Regions from separate parts of the Paenibacillus sp. FSL R10-2796 genome, predicted to be linked through region 1. Evidence: a T-box and tRNA genes for the amino acid it is inferred to sense, from the RefSeq annotation. Region 1 holds a T-box; the other holds one or more tRNA genes.
What was found. A T-box is a leader RNA that pairs with one kind of tRNA and senses whether it is charged. The one in region 1 lies ahead of trpS (tryptophan--tRNA ligase), so its partner is inferred to be a tRNA-Trp.

Region 1 (8,704 bases):
CTGTGACCACACCTCTGGATCCATCAACCTCACAACACCCCTATCACCTAGTTTCGTCCTAAGGATTATCTCCTCTATAGACATGACGCCAATATTAATTATTATACATGAATGCCCATCATAATTCATGGTTCCACAGCCAGAGAAAGGTATACCTGCTTATAGGAATTAAAAAAGCGGTATAAGCCCTCTCTGTCCCACGTAAAGTACAAGTAGTTGCTTAAATTTGATCTTCTTAAAATCCGCCTTCCTGCATTAATCTTTATTGTAGGTGGCTCTCGGAGGTGTTTCCCTGTGAAAACTGCGCTGTGGCTGTACCTGTTTCTTTTTCTGGCGTTTTTTGATTTACATGCACAGTATCCTATTCTAACGCCCTTTGCCATCTCTCTTGGTGCGGGACCCGCCTTTATTGGCTGGATGATGGGCATGTATTCGTTAACCCATCTTCCTGGCAATTTGCTCGCAGGCGTACTCGTCGATCGTAATGGCAGCCGCCGCTACATCGTCTTTAGCCTTGTTACTGCGGGAGCCATTCTACTGCTGCAGGCTCATGCTCAGCTTCCGTGGCATTTGCTGATGCTACGAGCAGCAAGCGGGTTCGCGCTCGCCTTCCTCTCTCCAGCGTGCATGACCTTGCTGGCTTCATTATCATCTGATGCTACTGAGCAGGGGAAATATATGTCCGGACATGGTATCGTTCATACCTTAGCTTCAGTGGTATCCCCGGCAGCGGGGGCCTTTATCGTAGCTAAAGCTGGCTATTCCGGCACCTTCACCACATTGGGATGGCTGCTTATCGCTACAGGCATCATGGCTTTTTTCAGTGTACCGGCGCCTGCCCGGCGTTTAGTACGCCCTGTAAACTCTGCAGCACCTCCTTTAAAAAAACAGGATCTTCCTTCGGTCCCTATATCCGATGCCAATCCAGTTTCCAAACGTTATTATCTGCTGCCTTTTTTCGTTTCTTGTTCACAAGGGGTTCTGTTTTTTGAACTTCCTCTATCTCAGACCGGAAGTAATAGCATTGTTTCCACAGGCATTCTTTTATCGCTCCTTAGCTTAGGGGCTTTGGTAACACTCAGTTTGTTCTTCCTGAACCGCTTTTCCCCAGGAGGAAGAATAGCCGTGGCCTTGCTAGGTATGGCCCTTTGTTTTTTTGCGCTCGCCTCACTTCACAACATTCCCGCTTCCGTTATTCTCTTTATGCTGGGTGCAGCCAAAGGAATATTATTTCCTGCAATGGCATCGCTCTTTATTAGTCTAGGTGGACCAGGACGTATGGGACGCACCTTCTCCATGCAGTCGATAGCCATGTCACTAGGCGCATTCGCAGGCCCTGTGGCCGCAGGACAATTAAGAGCCGTTGTTTCGCCTTATTTCATTGCCTTTCTATTGCTGATGGTTGCACTATTACTGCTTCCGCCAAAAAATTCAACCAAGCTGTCTACCTACTCTTCCAAATGGAATGGGCGGGCCGCATGATTTATTGTTTTTACGACATTTCCCGGGGAATGAAGATTTTCCTGTAGAAACAGTTGTTAAAACTGCTCCTCCTTCGGTAAACTATAATGAGTCTGTAAGTTCAGACTTCATTTCCGGAGGTGATTGTCAGCAAATGTCCATTACGATTATTGTCGAAGGCAAAAACGATCGCAGCAGATTACGACGCGTGCTGGTACCGGAAGTCGAAATCCTCTGTACCTTTGGTACATTAAATACGCTCAAACTCGAGTCCCTGCGACAAAAAGTAGGAGATGGAGAAGTATATCTTTATATGGATAACGACAGTTCAGGCAAAAAAATACGCGGAATTCTCCGCGATGCCTTTCCCGATGCTGGTCACATCTATACACGCCGGGGTTATGCCGGAGTGGAAGGCACTCCAGATGAATACAATATCAATCAGCTTGAAAAAGCGGGTCTGGAAGAGTTCATCATTTACCCTGAACCCATTCCTTTTTGATTCGCGATATATTGCCTAAGAAATTAAAAACGCCTTTTTCGTTATCCTTCAATAAATGGGATTCGAAAAAGGCGTTTCTGTTATGCGGTTATGTTCTATTCACGAGCCAATTCATTCAGCCTATCGGCAAGAAATTCAGGCGTTATGTTATCCGTATCCCCTGCGTCATACAATGCACGGAGACGATTGTCCCGATCAACCAATGCTATGCGATTGGCATGTACGAAATTTTCTTTACTATTCCCTGCAATTAGTACTTTAAAAGAATCAGTTGCCAGCTTACGAATGACTTCCTGATCCCCCCGTAAGAAGTACCAACCCTTATAATCTGCCTGGAAACGGTCCGCAAAGCTTTTAATGGCTTCACGCGTATCATTCTCTGGATCAAAAGAAATGGAGACGAACGCCGTATCTTTTCCAAAGCTGCCATCGTCGACCAGAATTTTCTGCGTCTGAGATAACAGAAACGTAGTTATAGGACATACATCCGGACATTGTGTGAAAAAAAAGTATACCAGCCGCGCCTTACCTTGTGTATCAGCCAGAGTAATCTGGTCTCCATCCACATTTTCAAGTGAAAAGTCCTGCACTTCTCCGATTACCGGCAGTTTTTCTTTTCCTAAATTCAAAGAATTAACTGCCAGATAACCAGCCATTACCAAAGCAAGCAATAGTAGAATCCAGGTCCATTTATAACGCTTAAAGGTCTGCACGGACAATAATACCCTCCCTCTTCTTAACCGTGAATCGTATTCAATACAAGTACGATCAAACTTACCGTTAGGTAGTTAATGGAGAAGAGGAAGTTCTTCTTCGCCCAGACTTCGTCATCTTTTGCTGCAAAGCCCATCAAGGTTATGATTAACCAAGCCAGGGACAGCGCTGTTGAAATCACCAGATAAAAAATGCCTGCATAATCGTAGGCGTACATTAACACTGGAATAGGCAGCAACAGTGCTACATAAGGAATCATTTGAAACTTCGTACGACGTGTTCCTTTGACTACAGGCAGCAGCGGAAATCCAGCGGCTCTATATTCTTCTTTACGTCTAATCCCGAGTGCCCAGAAATGGGGAGGTTGCCACAGAAACAACATCGCAAACATCAGCCAAGCCCCTAGATCAACTGTTCCCGTAACTGCAACGTAGCCAATTACCGGTGGCATAGCTCCAGAGATCGCACCTACTGAAGTGCTCCATGTTGATGTCCGTTTCAACCAAAGGGTGTATACTACAACGTAAACGAACATCCCTACAATCCCGAACAGACCGGCTAAAACTCCGGAAAAAGCAAACAGTACAATCAAGCCCGCAATCCCTAGCCCTATAGCATACAGCAATACGGTTTTGGGTTTCAGTCGTCCTGTAGGAAGCCCCCGATCGCGCGTTCTTTCCATCTTCATGTCCAGGTCACGGTCGAAATAGTTATTAAAAACACAGGCCGAAGCCATAACCAGCATTGTACCGAGCAGAGTCAGAACTAATCTGCCGTATTGAACATCCCAACCTGAAGCCAGCCAATATCCTGCAAAGGCAGCGATGAGGTTAGATCGGATAATACCGGGTTTTGTTACGGTAATGAAATCACGCCAACTTGCACCTTCCGGTGGAGATTTTGCAGACATAGCTGCAGAATCGGAAGAAGCTTGAAATGTTATATGATTATCCACACCAAATGATCCTCCTTCTAAACGAACTTCTAACGTTCTAGCCGAAGCACTAAATAGACTTCGCTGTTAACTTTATCATATCAAACCCGAGGAGACTTTGACAGTCATGGCACAGTATGTTCATGAATTTGACAATTACGTGACAATATTTATTTCCAGCCCGTTAATAACCTAAGCTGTATTTGGGTAATTATTAATAATGTACTTCCGAACAACAAAGGAGAACTGACCAATGGACACCGCTACACATTTAGTTATGGGCATAGGGTTAGCCGGACTTTCATTCGTAGATCCTGTCGTTGCTTCTGACCCTAAACTGGCCGGGGCCGTTATGCTGGCTACGATTTTAGGCTCACAAGCTCCTGATGCCGATACCGCATTAAGACTAAAGGACAATGCAATATATATTCGTAATCACCGGGGAATCACACACTCCTTGCCTTTTCTAATTTTGTGGCCCGCTCTGATTGCCCTAGTCTTAGGGCCTCTGTTTGGATTTACTGATTTGGCAGCTTTAAGCCATGTTGCACTCTGGGGTTTCATAGGCGTAGGCGTGCACGTCTTCTCTGATCTGTTTAACACCTATGGAACCCAGGCCGCCCGTCCATTTACTGAGAAATGGATTGCCTGGAATATCATCCACATTTTCGATCCATTTATTTTTGGCAGCCATATCGCAGCTATTCTACTCTGGATCACTGGGATTGTGCCGCCCAAACCTTTATTTATTACGCTTTATGCCTGTACCATTCTTTATTATATTTGGAGAACAATTGTTCATGCCCGCCTTACACGAAACATCAAGCTTAAAGATATACACCATAATGCTGGTGAACGTTATATTGTAATCCCTACAATTTCACTTAAACGCTGGAACGTAGTTAAAGTGAAAAAAGACGGCAGCTATGACGTTGGGCAGCTACTGAACAACCGTCTGGAATGGTTCAAACATGCGGTCTGCTCGAATCATCCCGCTGTGGAAATATCCAAGTCGCATCCAGATATTCAGTCCTTTCTATATTTCACCTCTTATGCGGTTGCCGAAGTGGAGGAGCTTCCTTCAGGATATATGGTGCGCTGGGGAGACGTTCGTTATTTACACCGCAAACAATACCCTTTTGTGGCTGTATTAGTTATGGATAACCAATATAAACCTTTAAATACTTATGTAGGCTGGCTTAGCAGTGATAAGCTCGACAAACGATTTTCCATCGACCCTGGTTCTTTACGATGAAACTGTAGACTTACTGAGAGATCTATTCTATAATCACAAAAAATCCCGGAGTATTTTATAATACTCCGGGATTCATTTTAGCAGACACGGAAAGGAAAGCTCTTAATGGGTAAAGGACTCTCACTTTGGTTCGCTTGTTCTTCTATTCTTATTCTCACTGCCGCTTCAATCGCGATCAGCTATAGCTTCTGGCTGGCACTTCTGCTTGGTTTTCTTTGCGTAATGAATATTGGCTGGGGATTTATCCTCAAAGCCAGAATTAGACGCAAACAGGAAAGCTTAAGCTCTGACTAAGATTAACGAGCTGGCAGAAAGCCCATCCGCTCTTTTACGCCATTCAACGTCTCAGCTGCAACAATACGTGCACGTTCAGCACCTTCAGCAAGAATATCAGTGATCGCACCTGAACTGCGAATTTCATGATATCTTTGTTGCAAAGGCTCAAGTGTGGATACAACCACTTCCCCAAGATCCTTCTTAAAGCCACCATACATTTGTCCTTCATAACGATCGGCTATTTGCTGGAGGGACATCCCAGAACATTCCGAGTAAATACTCATCAAGTTACTAATCTCTGGCTTGTTAGCCGGATCAAAGATCACTTCACGTCCAGAATCAGTCGTTGCGCGGCTGATTTTTTTACGGATCACATCCGGCGAATCCAACAGGGCAATATAGCTGCCTGCATTCGGGCTGCTCTTGCTCATTTTTTTAGTGCCATCATCCAGAGACATAATGCGTGCGCCCACTTCAGGGATATACGGTTCAGGAATCGTAAAGAATTCGCCAAAACGGTTATTGAAACGGCCAGCTAAATCACGGGTCAACTCCAAGTGCTGCTTCTGATCTTCACCTACTGGCACAAGATCCGCATTATAAACAAGAATATCTGCTGCCATTAAAGAAGGATATACGAATAGGCCCGCGCCAACTGAATCCTTACCTGATGATTTATCTTTGAACTGTGTCATACGCTCAAGCTCGCCCATTGCCGTTAGCGTAGTCATGATCCAGCCCAATTCCGCATGCTGAGGCACATGAGACTGCATATATACATTCGAACGCACAGGATCAATTCCTGCCGCGATAAAGAGTGCAGCTACAGCTTCAGACTGCTCACGCAGTGCCGCAGGATCTTGAGCAACGGTGATCGCATGCATATCGACAACCATAAAGAAACATTGATGATCGTCTTGCAGCTTCACAAAATTTTTCAGCGCTCCGATATAGTTACCCAAAGTTAGAGAACCGCTCGGTTGTATGCCTGACATTACTTTTTTCAACATAATATAGACCTCCGTTAGATGTAATTTCCGATTTCCGAGAACGCAAAAAAAGCCTCATCCGCAAGGGACGTGAGACCGTGGTGCCACCCTTATTCGCTGCTTAACCTTTGTATAGTCAAAGGGAAACAGCCTTAGTCTTCCGTTAACGGGGAAGATCCGGCCGGTCTACTAGGGCATCTTGCTCCCGTTCAAGCGCGGCGCTCAGGGGTCCATTCATCAGGAGTGTCCTACCGGTTCGCATCAACCACCGGCTTTCTGAAGGTGTATTTCCTGTCTACTTGTCCCCGTCATCACATTCTCATCATAATTTAATGCCTTCATCATAGAACCATAAAGAGAAGTTGTCAAATCACTTAACCACTTCCGCATAAATCTGTTATGATAAGGTTATCCATGTTCTATTCGATTACAGTTACGATAAAGGAGCATATCTCATGAAACAGGTGACCAAAGGGCAGTGGGGCGGTTATGATACTTATATTTTGCACAGCCGCGAACTGGAAGTCACGCTTTTGCCGCGACTAGGAAACAACGTGATTTCATTGTTTGATGTAAAAGAACAACGGGAAATTCTGCGGCGGCCTGATGAAAGCGATCAAGCTTTCTTTATGCAAAAACCTTACCATTTTGGCATCCCGCTCTTAATTCCACCCGGAAGAATTCGTAAAGGAAAATTTCAATTCGAGGGTACAAGTTATCAATTTGACCAGAATACCGCTGGTGACAATCATATCCATGGTCTACACCGGACTCAATCCTGGTGTGTCAGCGATATTGAAGAAGACGAGGACGGTTGTGCAGTCACTACTGAATTCCTTACTGAAGATGATCCGCACTGGATGGAGCAATTTCCCATTCCACTCAAATTCGAAATGACATTCAGGCTTCAGGATGCCCGGCTCAGCCAGACTTTAAAGGTTACAAATCTCGGCGATCACCGTATTCCCTTTGGGATCGGCTATCACACCTGGTTTATGATCGATGGAGAACCTGAACGCTGGAATCTCAAGCTGCCCGTAAACAGCATTTATGAACTAAACGATGAATTGCTCCCTAGCGGCAATCTAATTCCACTTGGTGATCTAGATTCACTAAACTCTGGAATCAACCTCCAGGGAACTAATTTTGATACTGCTCTACGTATTGGTGACAAGCAGCCCGTAGAAGCCTTGCTATTACGCGATGATGGTTATGGTCTTCGTTATACAGCTGACGAGAATCATTTCCGTCACTGGGTCCTGTATACCAAAGGACCGGCCGATCAATTTCTGTGCATCGAACCTTACACCTGGCTCCCGGATGCTCCTAACGTTTCAGATGACCCTTCCTTCACGGGCTTGCTGAAGGTAGAACCAGGTCAAAGTCTTGAGCTGTCCACTATGCTGGAAATGATCTATCCCGAGAATTAAAGCAGATATACATTATATCGGTCTTCCCTTGCGTTTACGTAAGAGAAGGCCGATTTTTTGTGCGAGCTTAGTTATTTAGGCTTTCCTACCCTTACTTTTAATCGACTAATAATTACCATCCTTAAAACCTTTCGATAGCATGCATGAATTAGCCTCTTAGCGCTCATACTATCTTCACAACGGGCGAAGGAGGTGACACACATGGGTCAAGCAGGTCAAGGTCGTAGCAGCCGTTCCAATAACCTTGTAGTTCCTCAAGCAAATGCAGCGTTGCAACAATTGAAATATGAAGCAGCACAAGAGCTTGGAGTAACGATCCCAGCTGACGGTTATTACGGGAACTACACTTCCCGCGAAACTGGTTCTTTGGGAGGTTACATCACTAAACGTCTAGTACAACTGGCAGAACAACAACTGTCCGGTCGTCAGTAACATCGTTATCTTAAGTGTTTTATCCGGCAGAGGTCTTAAAAAGCCTATTGCCGACTAGCTTTCAAACCTCTCACACTTCTTCCAGAAGCTGTGGGAGGTTTTTCTAATTTATAGCCTATAATCCCAGCTGCAAACAATTTTTATGTAAAACGTTTAACTTAAAAATTGATCAGCACTCTCGGCGTAAGCATTACGGGGAGATCGAATCATCAGATTCGCCATATTATAATTAGACTCCAGCGTAGCATCTACGATTAGCTTTCCCTGTCTTATAGCGAACTCATAGCTGATCTCACCATGAGTCCAACGGCGTTTGTATTTCAGACTCTCCAGTGCCATTAGACGAAAAGAAGACTGCTGGCTCTCCGTTATTCCTTCCTTCACTTCTGTGAATCCACCCCCCCGACCGGCTAAAGGATGATGACGTATGCCGAATTTGCCAATGGTATTATTTCGTATTTGCACAAATACCGTACCGGAAGATAGTCCTGACAATTCCTCTTGCAGTTCCCTAAACACCAAATCCATCTGTCTTGCTAATGATAGCTGTTCTGTCTTAAGCATATCTTTCCTCCTAAAAGTTTTGTGAGCTTAGCTACTTCGAGTTTACTTCGTCTTATAAATCGAACCCTAAATATTTGGGCTAAGGGCCCGTCGCCACTGCGGGGAATGTTTGGACTTCCAGCCGCTGTTCTCTCCAAATTTCTTGAA
Region 2 (8,704 bases), 170 kb from region 1:
TCTCAGATACTGCGTAGATCACAAGTCCAATTACTGTGGCTACATAAGGAAGAGTGGCGATTAGCTCCGCAGGAATCTTTAACACCTGTAGCGCATTCGACAATGCATCTGCAGTACCAAATAATAAAGAGGTCAGCGCCGTGCCTACGGTCGTACTTCTTCCCATCGACTCAGCGGCAATGGCAATCCAGCCCCGGCCAGCGATCATATCGCGGGTAAACAGTGACAAATACCCCATCGACATATAAGCACCGCCTAAACCGGCAAAAAATCCGCTAAGCAGCAAAGCCATATACTGTATTTTCACAACACTTACACCCACGGATTGAGCCGCATGTGGATTTTCACCCACTGAACGAATGCGCAGTCCAAGCGGTGTACGGTTTAATAGATAGTAGACAACAAACACAGCCAATATAGAAACATACGTCAGAATGTGATGCCCCGATAAAATAGGTCCAAGCACCGGGATATCCTTCAACAAAGGAATCTGGACACTAGGCAGAACTTTACTCGCCAGAGAAGTGGAAGAACCCTTGTCGCCACTAAGCAGATAGAGGATAAACACAGTGCCTCCCGAAGCGAACATATTAATGGCCACACCCCCGAGAATGATATGTGTTTTGAATTTCAGGGTGAAAAAAGCTAATATTCCAGCGATCAATGTTCCAGACAGCACCGCCCCAAGCAGACCTACCCATGCGCTATGTGTATAGCTGCTTATGATGACACCCGCTAAAGCGGCAACAAGCATGATGCCCTCCATCCCAATGTTAATGATCCCTGCACGGTTGGAGATGAGTGCGCCGAGCGCGGCGAACAGAATCGGAGTCGTCACGCGAAGGACAGAGAACGCAAAGTCAGTTGTAAAAATCACATCAAACAAACTATTCACGCTTCCTTCGCCTCCTTCAAGAGCATCCGATTTTTCCAGAATTTCAGAAATTGCTCAGCCGAAATCAGAAGAATGATAATTGCCTGTATAATTGAGATCATCTCTGAAGGTACATCAGACAGACGCGCCATCATGTCAGCCCCAATTCGAATGTACGCTAGGAATAATGCAGAGCCGATTACGGACAGCGGATTATTTTTGGCTAACATCGCTACAAGGGCACCATCCAAACCATAACCAGGCAGTGACGTCCATTGGAAACGGTTATACATCCCCAGCACTTCTACGGAGCCCCCCATACCTGCGATAAAACCTGCAATCAAGTGGACGAGAATAATAACCTTGGCTGTCTTCATACCGGAATAACGGGCAAAGTCCCGGTTGATGCCTGTCATGCGCAGCTCATATCCCCATTTCGTTTTGTATAGGAATAGATGAGCTGCAATAATAAGCACGATAACGATAATAAGACCGGTATGAATACGGGTGCCCGAGACCATTTTACTCAGCAGTGCCGTTTTCTCGAATTTGTAGGATACATTGGCAAAAGCTTTAGCATCACGCAGATGATAGTTCAGTAGGTATAGCCCTACTCCGAACAAAATATTATTGAACATTAAGGATGTAACCAACTCATTAGCATTCCATTTTGCCTTCAGAATACCAGGTATTGCCGAGAGCAACGCTCCTACAATTGAACCTGCAGCAATAGCTACCATCGGATGCAGCCAGCCGTCCAGCGTTAAATGAATAGCCAATACGGAAGTTACAACACCGGAGAAATAGAAAATCCCTTCAGCTCCCAGGTTGAACATATTGGCTCGAAACAACAAGGATACTGCCAACCCAGTGAACATGAGCGGAATCGCCATCTCAATCACATTACCAATATGACCTTTACTGGATAACGGCTCTAATAGGAATATACCAATCGTCTTCACAGGCTGATTACTGACCAAAGAGATGATCAGAAAGGCAATAGCGAGTGCAATAACGATTACCGCCGATGTCCGAATGTACTCAAAATATTTAACTTTAAACATGATTTACGGCCCTCCCGATGTGCTCCTCGTCCTGTCGATGAATCCCCAGCATATAAAGACCTAATTCTTCCTCACTAACCTTAGATGGCTCCTCGAAAAAGGCAACAATCTTACCCTCGTACATTACTAACAGACTATCGCTGATCTCCAAGATCTCATTCAAATCTGCCGACACTAGCAAAATCGCGCAATCGTCTGAACGTAATTCCAACAACTTTTGATGTATGAACTGGGCTGCGCCTATATCCACACCCCGTGTCGGCTGTTCTGCAATAAGCAGCTGCGGTTCAGTCGAACACTCTCTAGCTACGACCACCTTCTACATATTACCGCCTGACAACATTCCTATGGGCTGCGAAGGTCCTGAACAGCGGACTTTAAATTCCTCTACAAGGGATACTGCTAGCTTGGCAATTCGTGAACCATTCAAAAAAAGACCTTTATTCATTGCTTTTGTACGATACTGAGTAGATAGCAGATTATCAGCTATGCTTGCTTCACTAGCGATCCCTTGCCGCATCCGATCCTCCGGTATATAGGAAACGCCTAGCTTACGAATATCCAAAATATCCGATTCACGGATATCCTTTCCCTTCACTAGTACAGAACCCTGACTTGAGACACCTCTCAAGCTACCTGTAAGAGCTTCAATAAGCTGTGTCTGCCCGTTGCCTTCTACACCAGCAATCCCAACGATCTGCCCACCACGTACCGCAAAATTGATATCCGACAATAATGCTTTGCCATCTGCATCATTCACACCGAGTCCCTGCACCGTTAGTACTGGCTCACTAACAGCCAGAATCTCTTTGTCATATTTCAGCACGACATCTCTGCCGACCATTAACCGCGAGATTTCCTGTTCTGTCACATCCTGTGTTTGAAAAACACCTTCACTACGGCCGCTGCGCATAATCGTAATTCTGTCGCAAATCGCTTTGACTTCCTTTAATTTGTGCGAAATAAAAACTATCGTATGCCCCTGTTCCCTTAATTGCTTAAGCTCGCGGAACAATTCCTCTGTTTCCTGTGGAGTCAACACCGCAGTTGGCTCATCAAGCACCAGAATTTTCGCACCACGCAGCAGCGCCTTAAGAATCTCAACCTTTTGCTTCATCCCAACTGTAAGATCCTCTACTTTTGCCTTTGGATCCACGGCCAGATTGTATTTCCTTGCGGTCTCTTCCGTCATGCGCACAGCCTCGGCATAATTAATGCCAACTCCTCTGCGCGGCTCCATACCCAGCACCATATTCTCTGCCACCGTAAAAGAAGGTACCAACATGAAATGCTGGTGGACCATGCCGATACCTCTATCAATGGCGTCCTGAGCGGATTGCAGCTTTACTTTTTCACCCTTGATATAGATCTCGCCTTCACTTGGCTCTTCCATGCCGAACATAATCTTCATTAAAGTCGATTTACCTGCACCGTTCTCACCTGCAATCGCATGTATTTCTCCCTCACGTAAAGAAAAATGCACGTCTTTATTTGCAACGACGCCATTGGGATATACCTTGGTAATTCCCCGCATTTCCAGCAGAGCTGTGTACATAGGTCTCAACGCCTTTCAACTTGGAGGTCTGCAAAAATATACAGCTGGAATTCCCCTGACTAGAAGAATCTCCAACTGTAGGTTTATCTCTATAGAGCTGATCTTAAGGTTTAAAGCTTAAGGCTTAAGGCTTAACTGCGTTACGAATAGCTTCTACCTCTGCGGTTTCCATCCCCATCGCATTATCCACTTTAATTTCTTTATTGATCAGCTTTTGCTTCACTTCTTCAACCTTGGCCTGAAGATCAGCCGGGAATACATTTTTATAAATATCATTCTCAGCAATACCTACACCATCATCTACAAAGCTCAATACATCACGTTTGCCCATTTCTAGCGTACCCTCTTGCAATCTCTTCACTGCACCTAGAATAGCCGTATCAATCTTTTTAATCGATGAAGTAACGATTAGATTTGCTTTTTCACTATCTGTATCGTTAATCAACATTGCCTGATCGGAGTCTACACCGATTGCATATTTTTTCTTCTCTTTAGCTGCGTCAAAGATCCCAAGACCTGTACCCCCAGCCACGTTAAAAATAACATCCACACCGGAGTTATATTGAATTAGAGACAGCTCCTTACCTTTTGCCGGGTTAACAAAATCACCAGCGTACGACACAGCCACTTTTACATCAGGATCAACGTACTGAGCACCTTGAATGTAACCGACCAAGAAAGCATTAATCCCCGGAATATCCATACCGCCCACAAACCCAATCACATTCTCAGGGGTAGCATTCGGCATATCCGATTGTGTAGCTAATGCTGCTACGGCACCTGCCAAGAAAGATACTTCATTTGTCGCATAAGACATGTTGTACATGTTATCTGGTGCTTCATCGATGTCGGTATCATAATTAATGAATTTTTTGTCTGGATACAATTCTGCCGTTGCATTAAACATCTCTGTAATTTCAGAACCGCCAGAAATAATTACATCCCAATCCTCGGAAGCGATATCGTTAAATGTAGGCTCCCATTTCGTTTTATCAACGCCCATTTCAACAACCTTTGTTTCTGCACCAAGTTCATCCTTAACCTTTTGCAAGCCGTTATTAGCGGAATCAAAAAATGATTTATCCCCAAGTGTCCCCGGAATCAGCAATACAACCTTGAGTTTATCCCCTGCACCTGTTTCTCCACCCTCAGCAGCGTTTGATCCAGTATTCGCAGAAGAACCGTTATTGGACGTGTTATTTCCACATGCTGTGACCAGAACCATCACCATTAATAACAACAAAGAAAGAACTTTTTTATTCATTACTCTATTCCACCCCTAATTTTAGTTGGTTAGTAATCCGCAGAATCCCATCTTCACCCATTGTATAATTCACGGTTCAAATGGAAATTCTCTTTTTTCCAAATAAAGTATCATTGAAAGTAATAAATTTAACGTTTAGGCTCAAAAATAGCAATAAAAATACCATTATTATTAATAATCCGCTTTATTTCCGAACGAGATGGCCAGTCAGGTTGCGAACTTTCGGATTTATTGATACGATCATAACAAATATTATTAAAAATAATTATATGATTTCGGTCATAGTTTTGTACGATTCGGCTAAAACATAAGTATTGGAGGATCATCATGGATCGTGTTCTATATATTGTAAGTGCCACACATGAGCTAAATACTTATATCCCTCCACACCAGCATGAATGCTACGAACTAGTCTATTATTTACAGGGGGTAGGGACAACCAATGTTGGCCCACGAAGTTACCATTTTCGCTCCTCTTCTTTCGCGCTTGTGCCACCCAATCATAAACATGACGAGCACCACCGTGAGGATGCAAATGTATTATTTGTAGGCTTCCACTCGGAACACCCTAATATGAGTAATCTGCTCGGCGTATATGAAGATGATAAAGATCAGACCGTTCTTCAAATCCTGCTGCGAATGAAAGCAGAGTTTACACGCAAGCAAGACGGATTCTCTGAGCTTCTAAACCTACAAATGAGCGAGATTACCGTCCATCTTATGAGGCTTCTTAGTGCCTCTGGATATCAATCCCCAACAGAAGATCGAGTACAATATGTCCTTAATTATATGAATGAGCATTATCGCCATAAATTGTCCGTCGAAACACTATCAGAAATGTCCGGATATAGTTACGATCGTTTTCGCCATCTATTTAAAGAACGTTTCGGGTCTTCACCCCTGCGGTATTTGCTGTTAAAACGCCTGGATTATGCAAAATCTCTATTACGTCATACTCAGATGCAAATCTCTGAAGTATCCGCTGCTGCAGGTTTTGTGAACGATGCCCAATTCTGCAATATGTTCAAACGAGAAATAGGTCTTACTCCGCGAGCATTCCGCATTAATAATCAATCAGGTTAATCACTAATCAGATTAAAAAAGCCGTTGAATAGAGAGTTTCTCTATTTCAACGGCTTAATGCTGTAAACCCAAGAACATAAAGAAAAAAGGTTTGTAAGAATGCTTTTATAAGCAATCTTACAAACCTTTTTAAGATACCGGCGAGAGGACTCGAACCTCCACGGTTTCCCACTCGATTTTGAGTCGAGCGCGTCTGCCATTCCGCCACGCCGGCACATATGAACTAAATGGAGGCGCCACCCAGATTTGAACTGGGGATAAAGCTTTTGCAGAGCTTTGCCTTACCACTTGGCTATGGCGCCATGTAAATTTTGGAGCGGACGACGGGAATCGAACCCGCGACCCTCGCCTTGGCAAGGCGATGCTCTACCGCTGAGCCACGTCCGCATAAAATGGCTGGGGATATAGGATTCGAACCTATGAGTGACGGAGTCAAAGTCCGTTGCCTTACCGCTTGGCTAATCCCCAATAACATTTTAAAGTAAAATGGGGCGACTGATGGGTCTCGAACCCACGAATGCCGGAACCACAATCCGGTGCGTTAACCCCTTCGCCACAGTCGCCATATTAAGTTGATATTGTTGCCATTATTCATTTTAAAGTAAATGGGGCGGCCGATGGGTCTCGAACCCACGAATGCCGGAACCACAATCCGGTGCGTTAACCCCTTCGCCACGGCCGCCATATTAAACTTTAGAAAGAACTTGGCAGGGGCAGCAGGAATTGAACCCACACCAACGGTTTTGGAGACCGTTGTTCTACCTTTAAACTATGCCCCTAAAAACTGGTGGAGGATGATGGATTCGAACCACCGAACACTCACGTGAGCAGATTTACAGTCTGATGCGTTTGGCCACTTCGCTAATCCTCCAAGGATGGTGCCGGCGAGAGGACTTGAACCCCCAACCTACTGATTACAAGTCAGTTGCTCTACCAATTGAGCTACACCGGCATGGCACTCATTCTTTTGTGATGATAAATGGTGGCTCGGGACGGAATCGAACCGCCGACACGAGGATTTTCAGTCCTCTGCTCTACCGACTGAGCTACCGAGCCATGATGAAAATGGCGGAACCGACGGGATTCGAACCCGCGATCTCCTGCGTGACAGGCAGGCATGTTAGGCCAACTACACCACGGTTCCAAAAGATATAATTGCTTAAGTTAATTGGTTGCGGGGGCAGGATTTGAACCTGCGGCCTTCGGGTTATGAGCCCGACGAGCTACCGGGCTGCTCCACCCCGCGTCAGTAAGAAAATGTTATGGTGGAGGCTGAGGGGATCGAACCCCCGACCCTCTGCTTGTAAGGCAGATGCTCTCCCAGCTGAGCTAAGCCTCCATAAACAACAATTGTTATTGTACCAAAGTCCACTAGGATAAATCAAGTGAAAATTTGGTGACCCGTATGGGATTCGAACCCATGTTACCTCCGTGAAAGGGAGGTGTCTTAACCCCTTGACCAACGGGCCATACTAATTAAAAATTTGTGGCGGAGAGAGAGGGATTCGAACCCTCGAGACGCTTGTGGCGCCTACACGATTTCCAATCGTGCTCCTTCGGCCAAACTCGGACACCTCTCCATATGGCTCCCCGAACAGGACTCGAACCTGTGACAACTCGATTAACAGTCGAGTGCTCTACCAACTGAGCTATCAGGGAATATTCATACCAGGCTTGATGCCTGAAAACTGAATCCGAAACAAATTTGCATTCTACGTATAGGATAAGCCCTCGACCGATTAGTATTGGTCAGCTCCATGCATTGCTGCACTTCCACCTCCAACCTATCTACCTCGTCGTCTTCAAGGGGTCTTACTAATTGGGAAATCTCATCTTGAGGGGGGCTTCACGCTTAGATGCTTTCAGCGCTTATCCCGTCCGTACGTAGCTACCCAGCCATGCTCCTGGCGGAACAACTGGTGCACCAGCGGTACGTCCATCCCGGTCCTCTCGTACTAAGGACAGCTCCTCTCAAATTTCCTGCGCCCACGACAGATAGGGACCGAACTGTCTCACGACGTTCTGAACCCAGCTCGCGTACCGCTTTAATGGGCGAACAGCCCAACCCTTGGGACCTACTTCAGCCCCAGGATGCGATGAGCCGACATCGAGGTGCCAAACCTCCCCGTCGATGTGGACTCTTGGGGGAGATAAGCCTGTTATCCCCAGGGTAGCTTTTATCCGTTGAGCGATGGCCCTTCCATGCGGTACCACCGGATCACTAAGTCCGACTTTCGTCCCTGCTCGACTTGTAGGTCTCGCAGTCAAGCTCCCTTATGCCTTTGCACTCTGCGAATGATTTCCAACCATTCTGAGGGAACCTTGGAACGCCTCCGTTACTCTTTAGGAGGCGACCGCCCCAGTCAAACTGCCCGCCTGACACGGTCCCCGTACCCGGTAAGGGTACTAGGTTAGAACCTAGATACGATCAGGGTGGTATCCCAACGGCGCCTCCACCGAAGCTTGCGCTCCGATTTCTACGGCTCCCACCTATCCTGTACAGATCGTACCCAAATTCAATATCAAGCTGCAGTAAAGCTCCATGGGGTCTTTCCGTCTTGTCGCGGGTAACCTGCATCTTCACAGGTATTAAAATTTCACCGGATCTCTCGTTGAGACAGCGCCCAAGTCGTTACGCCATTCGTGCGGGTCAGAATTTACCTGACAAGGAATTTCGCTACCTTAGGACCGTTATAGTTACGGCCGCCGTTTACTGGGGCTTCGGTTCATAGCTTCGGGTTACCCCTAACCACTCCCCTTAACCTTCCAGCACCGGGCAGGCGTCAGCCCGTATACTTCGCCTTGCGGCTTCGCACAGACCTGTGTTTTTGCTAAACAGTCGCTTGGGCCTTTTCACTGCGGCC

Region 2: it encodes a tRNA-Trp, which carries the amino acid that the T-box ahead of trpS (tryptophan--tRNA ligase) is inferred to sense. The anticodon was not compared.

What each region holds. Positions count from the first base shown of each region.
Region 1 is NZ_CP150178.1:6,165,785-6,174,488, forward strand. It holds gene NST58_RS27515 (hypothetical protein) at 1-24, opposite strand, end outside; gene NST58_RS27520 (MFS transporter) at 295-1,482, shown strand; gene NST58_RS27525 (DNA primase) at 1,616-1,963, shown strand; gene NST58_RS27530 (SCO family protein) at 2,059-2,676, opposite strand; gene cyoE (heme o synthase) at 2,700-3,632, opposite strand; gene NST58_RS27540 (metal-dependent hydrolase) at 3,865-4,866, shown strand; gene NST58_RS27545 (hypothetical protein) at 4,972-5,160, shown strand; gene trpS (tryptophan--tRNA ligase) at 5,163-6,149, opposite strand; T-box leader at 6,213-6,452, opposite strand; gene NST58_RS27555 (aldose 1-epimerase) at 6,587-7,561, shown strand; gene NST58_RS27560 (alpha/beta-type small acid-soluble spore protein) at 7,763-7,993, shown strand; gene NST58_RS27565 (hypothetical protein) at 8,147-8,557, opposite strand.
Region 2 is NZ_CP150178.1:6,337,737-6,346,440, forward strand. It holds gene NST58_RS28190 (ABC transporter permease) at 1-895, opposite strand, end outside; gene NST58_RS28195 (ABC transporter permease) at 892-1,938, opposite strand; gene NST58_RS28200 (hypothetical protein) at 1,931-2,254, opposite strand; gene NST58_RS28205 (ABC transporter ATP-binding protein) at 2,258-3,493, opposite strand; gene NST58_RS28210 (BMP family ABC transporter substrate-binding protein) at 3,618-4,757, opposite strand; gene NST58_RS28215 (AraC family transcriptional regulator) at 5,085-5,840, shown strand; tRNA gene NST58_RS28220 (tRNA-Leu) at 5,976-6,054, opposite strand; tRNA gene NST58_RS28225 (tRNA-Cys) at 6,069-6,142, opposite strand; tRNA gene NST58_RS28230 (tRNA-Gly) at 6,153-6,227, opposite strand; tRNA gene NST58_RS28235 (tRNA-Gln) at 6,234-6,308, opposite strand; tRNA gene NST58_RS28240 (tRNA-His) at 6,328-6,403, opposite strand; tRNA gene NST58_RS28245 (tRNA-His) at 6,447-6,522, opposite strand; tRNA gene NST58_RS28250 (tRNA-Trp) at 6,546-6,619, opposite strand; tRNA gene NST58_RS28255 (tRNA-Tyr) at 6,626-6,711, opposite strand; tRNA gene NST58_RS28260 (tRNA-Thr) at 6,717-6,792, opposite strand; tRNA gene NST58_RS28265 (tRNA-Phe) at 6,821-6,896, opposite strand; tRNA gene NST58_RS28270 (tRNA-Asp) at 6,907-6,984, opposite strand; tRNA gene NST58_RS28275 (tRNA-Met) at 7,010-7,086, opposite strand; tRNA gene NST58_RS28280 (tRNA-Val) at 7,104-7,179, opposite strand; tRNA gene NST58_RS28285 (tRNA-Glu) at 7,235-7,309, opposite strand; tRNA gene NST58_RS28290 (tRNA-Ser) at 7,328-7,420, opposite strand; tRNA gene NST58_RS28295 (tRNA-Asn) at 7,424-7,499, opposite strand; rRNA gene NST58_RS28300 (23S ribosomal RNA) at 7,560-8,704, opposite strand, start outside.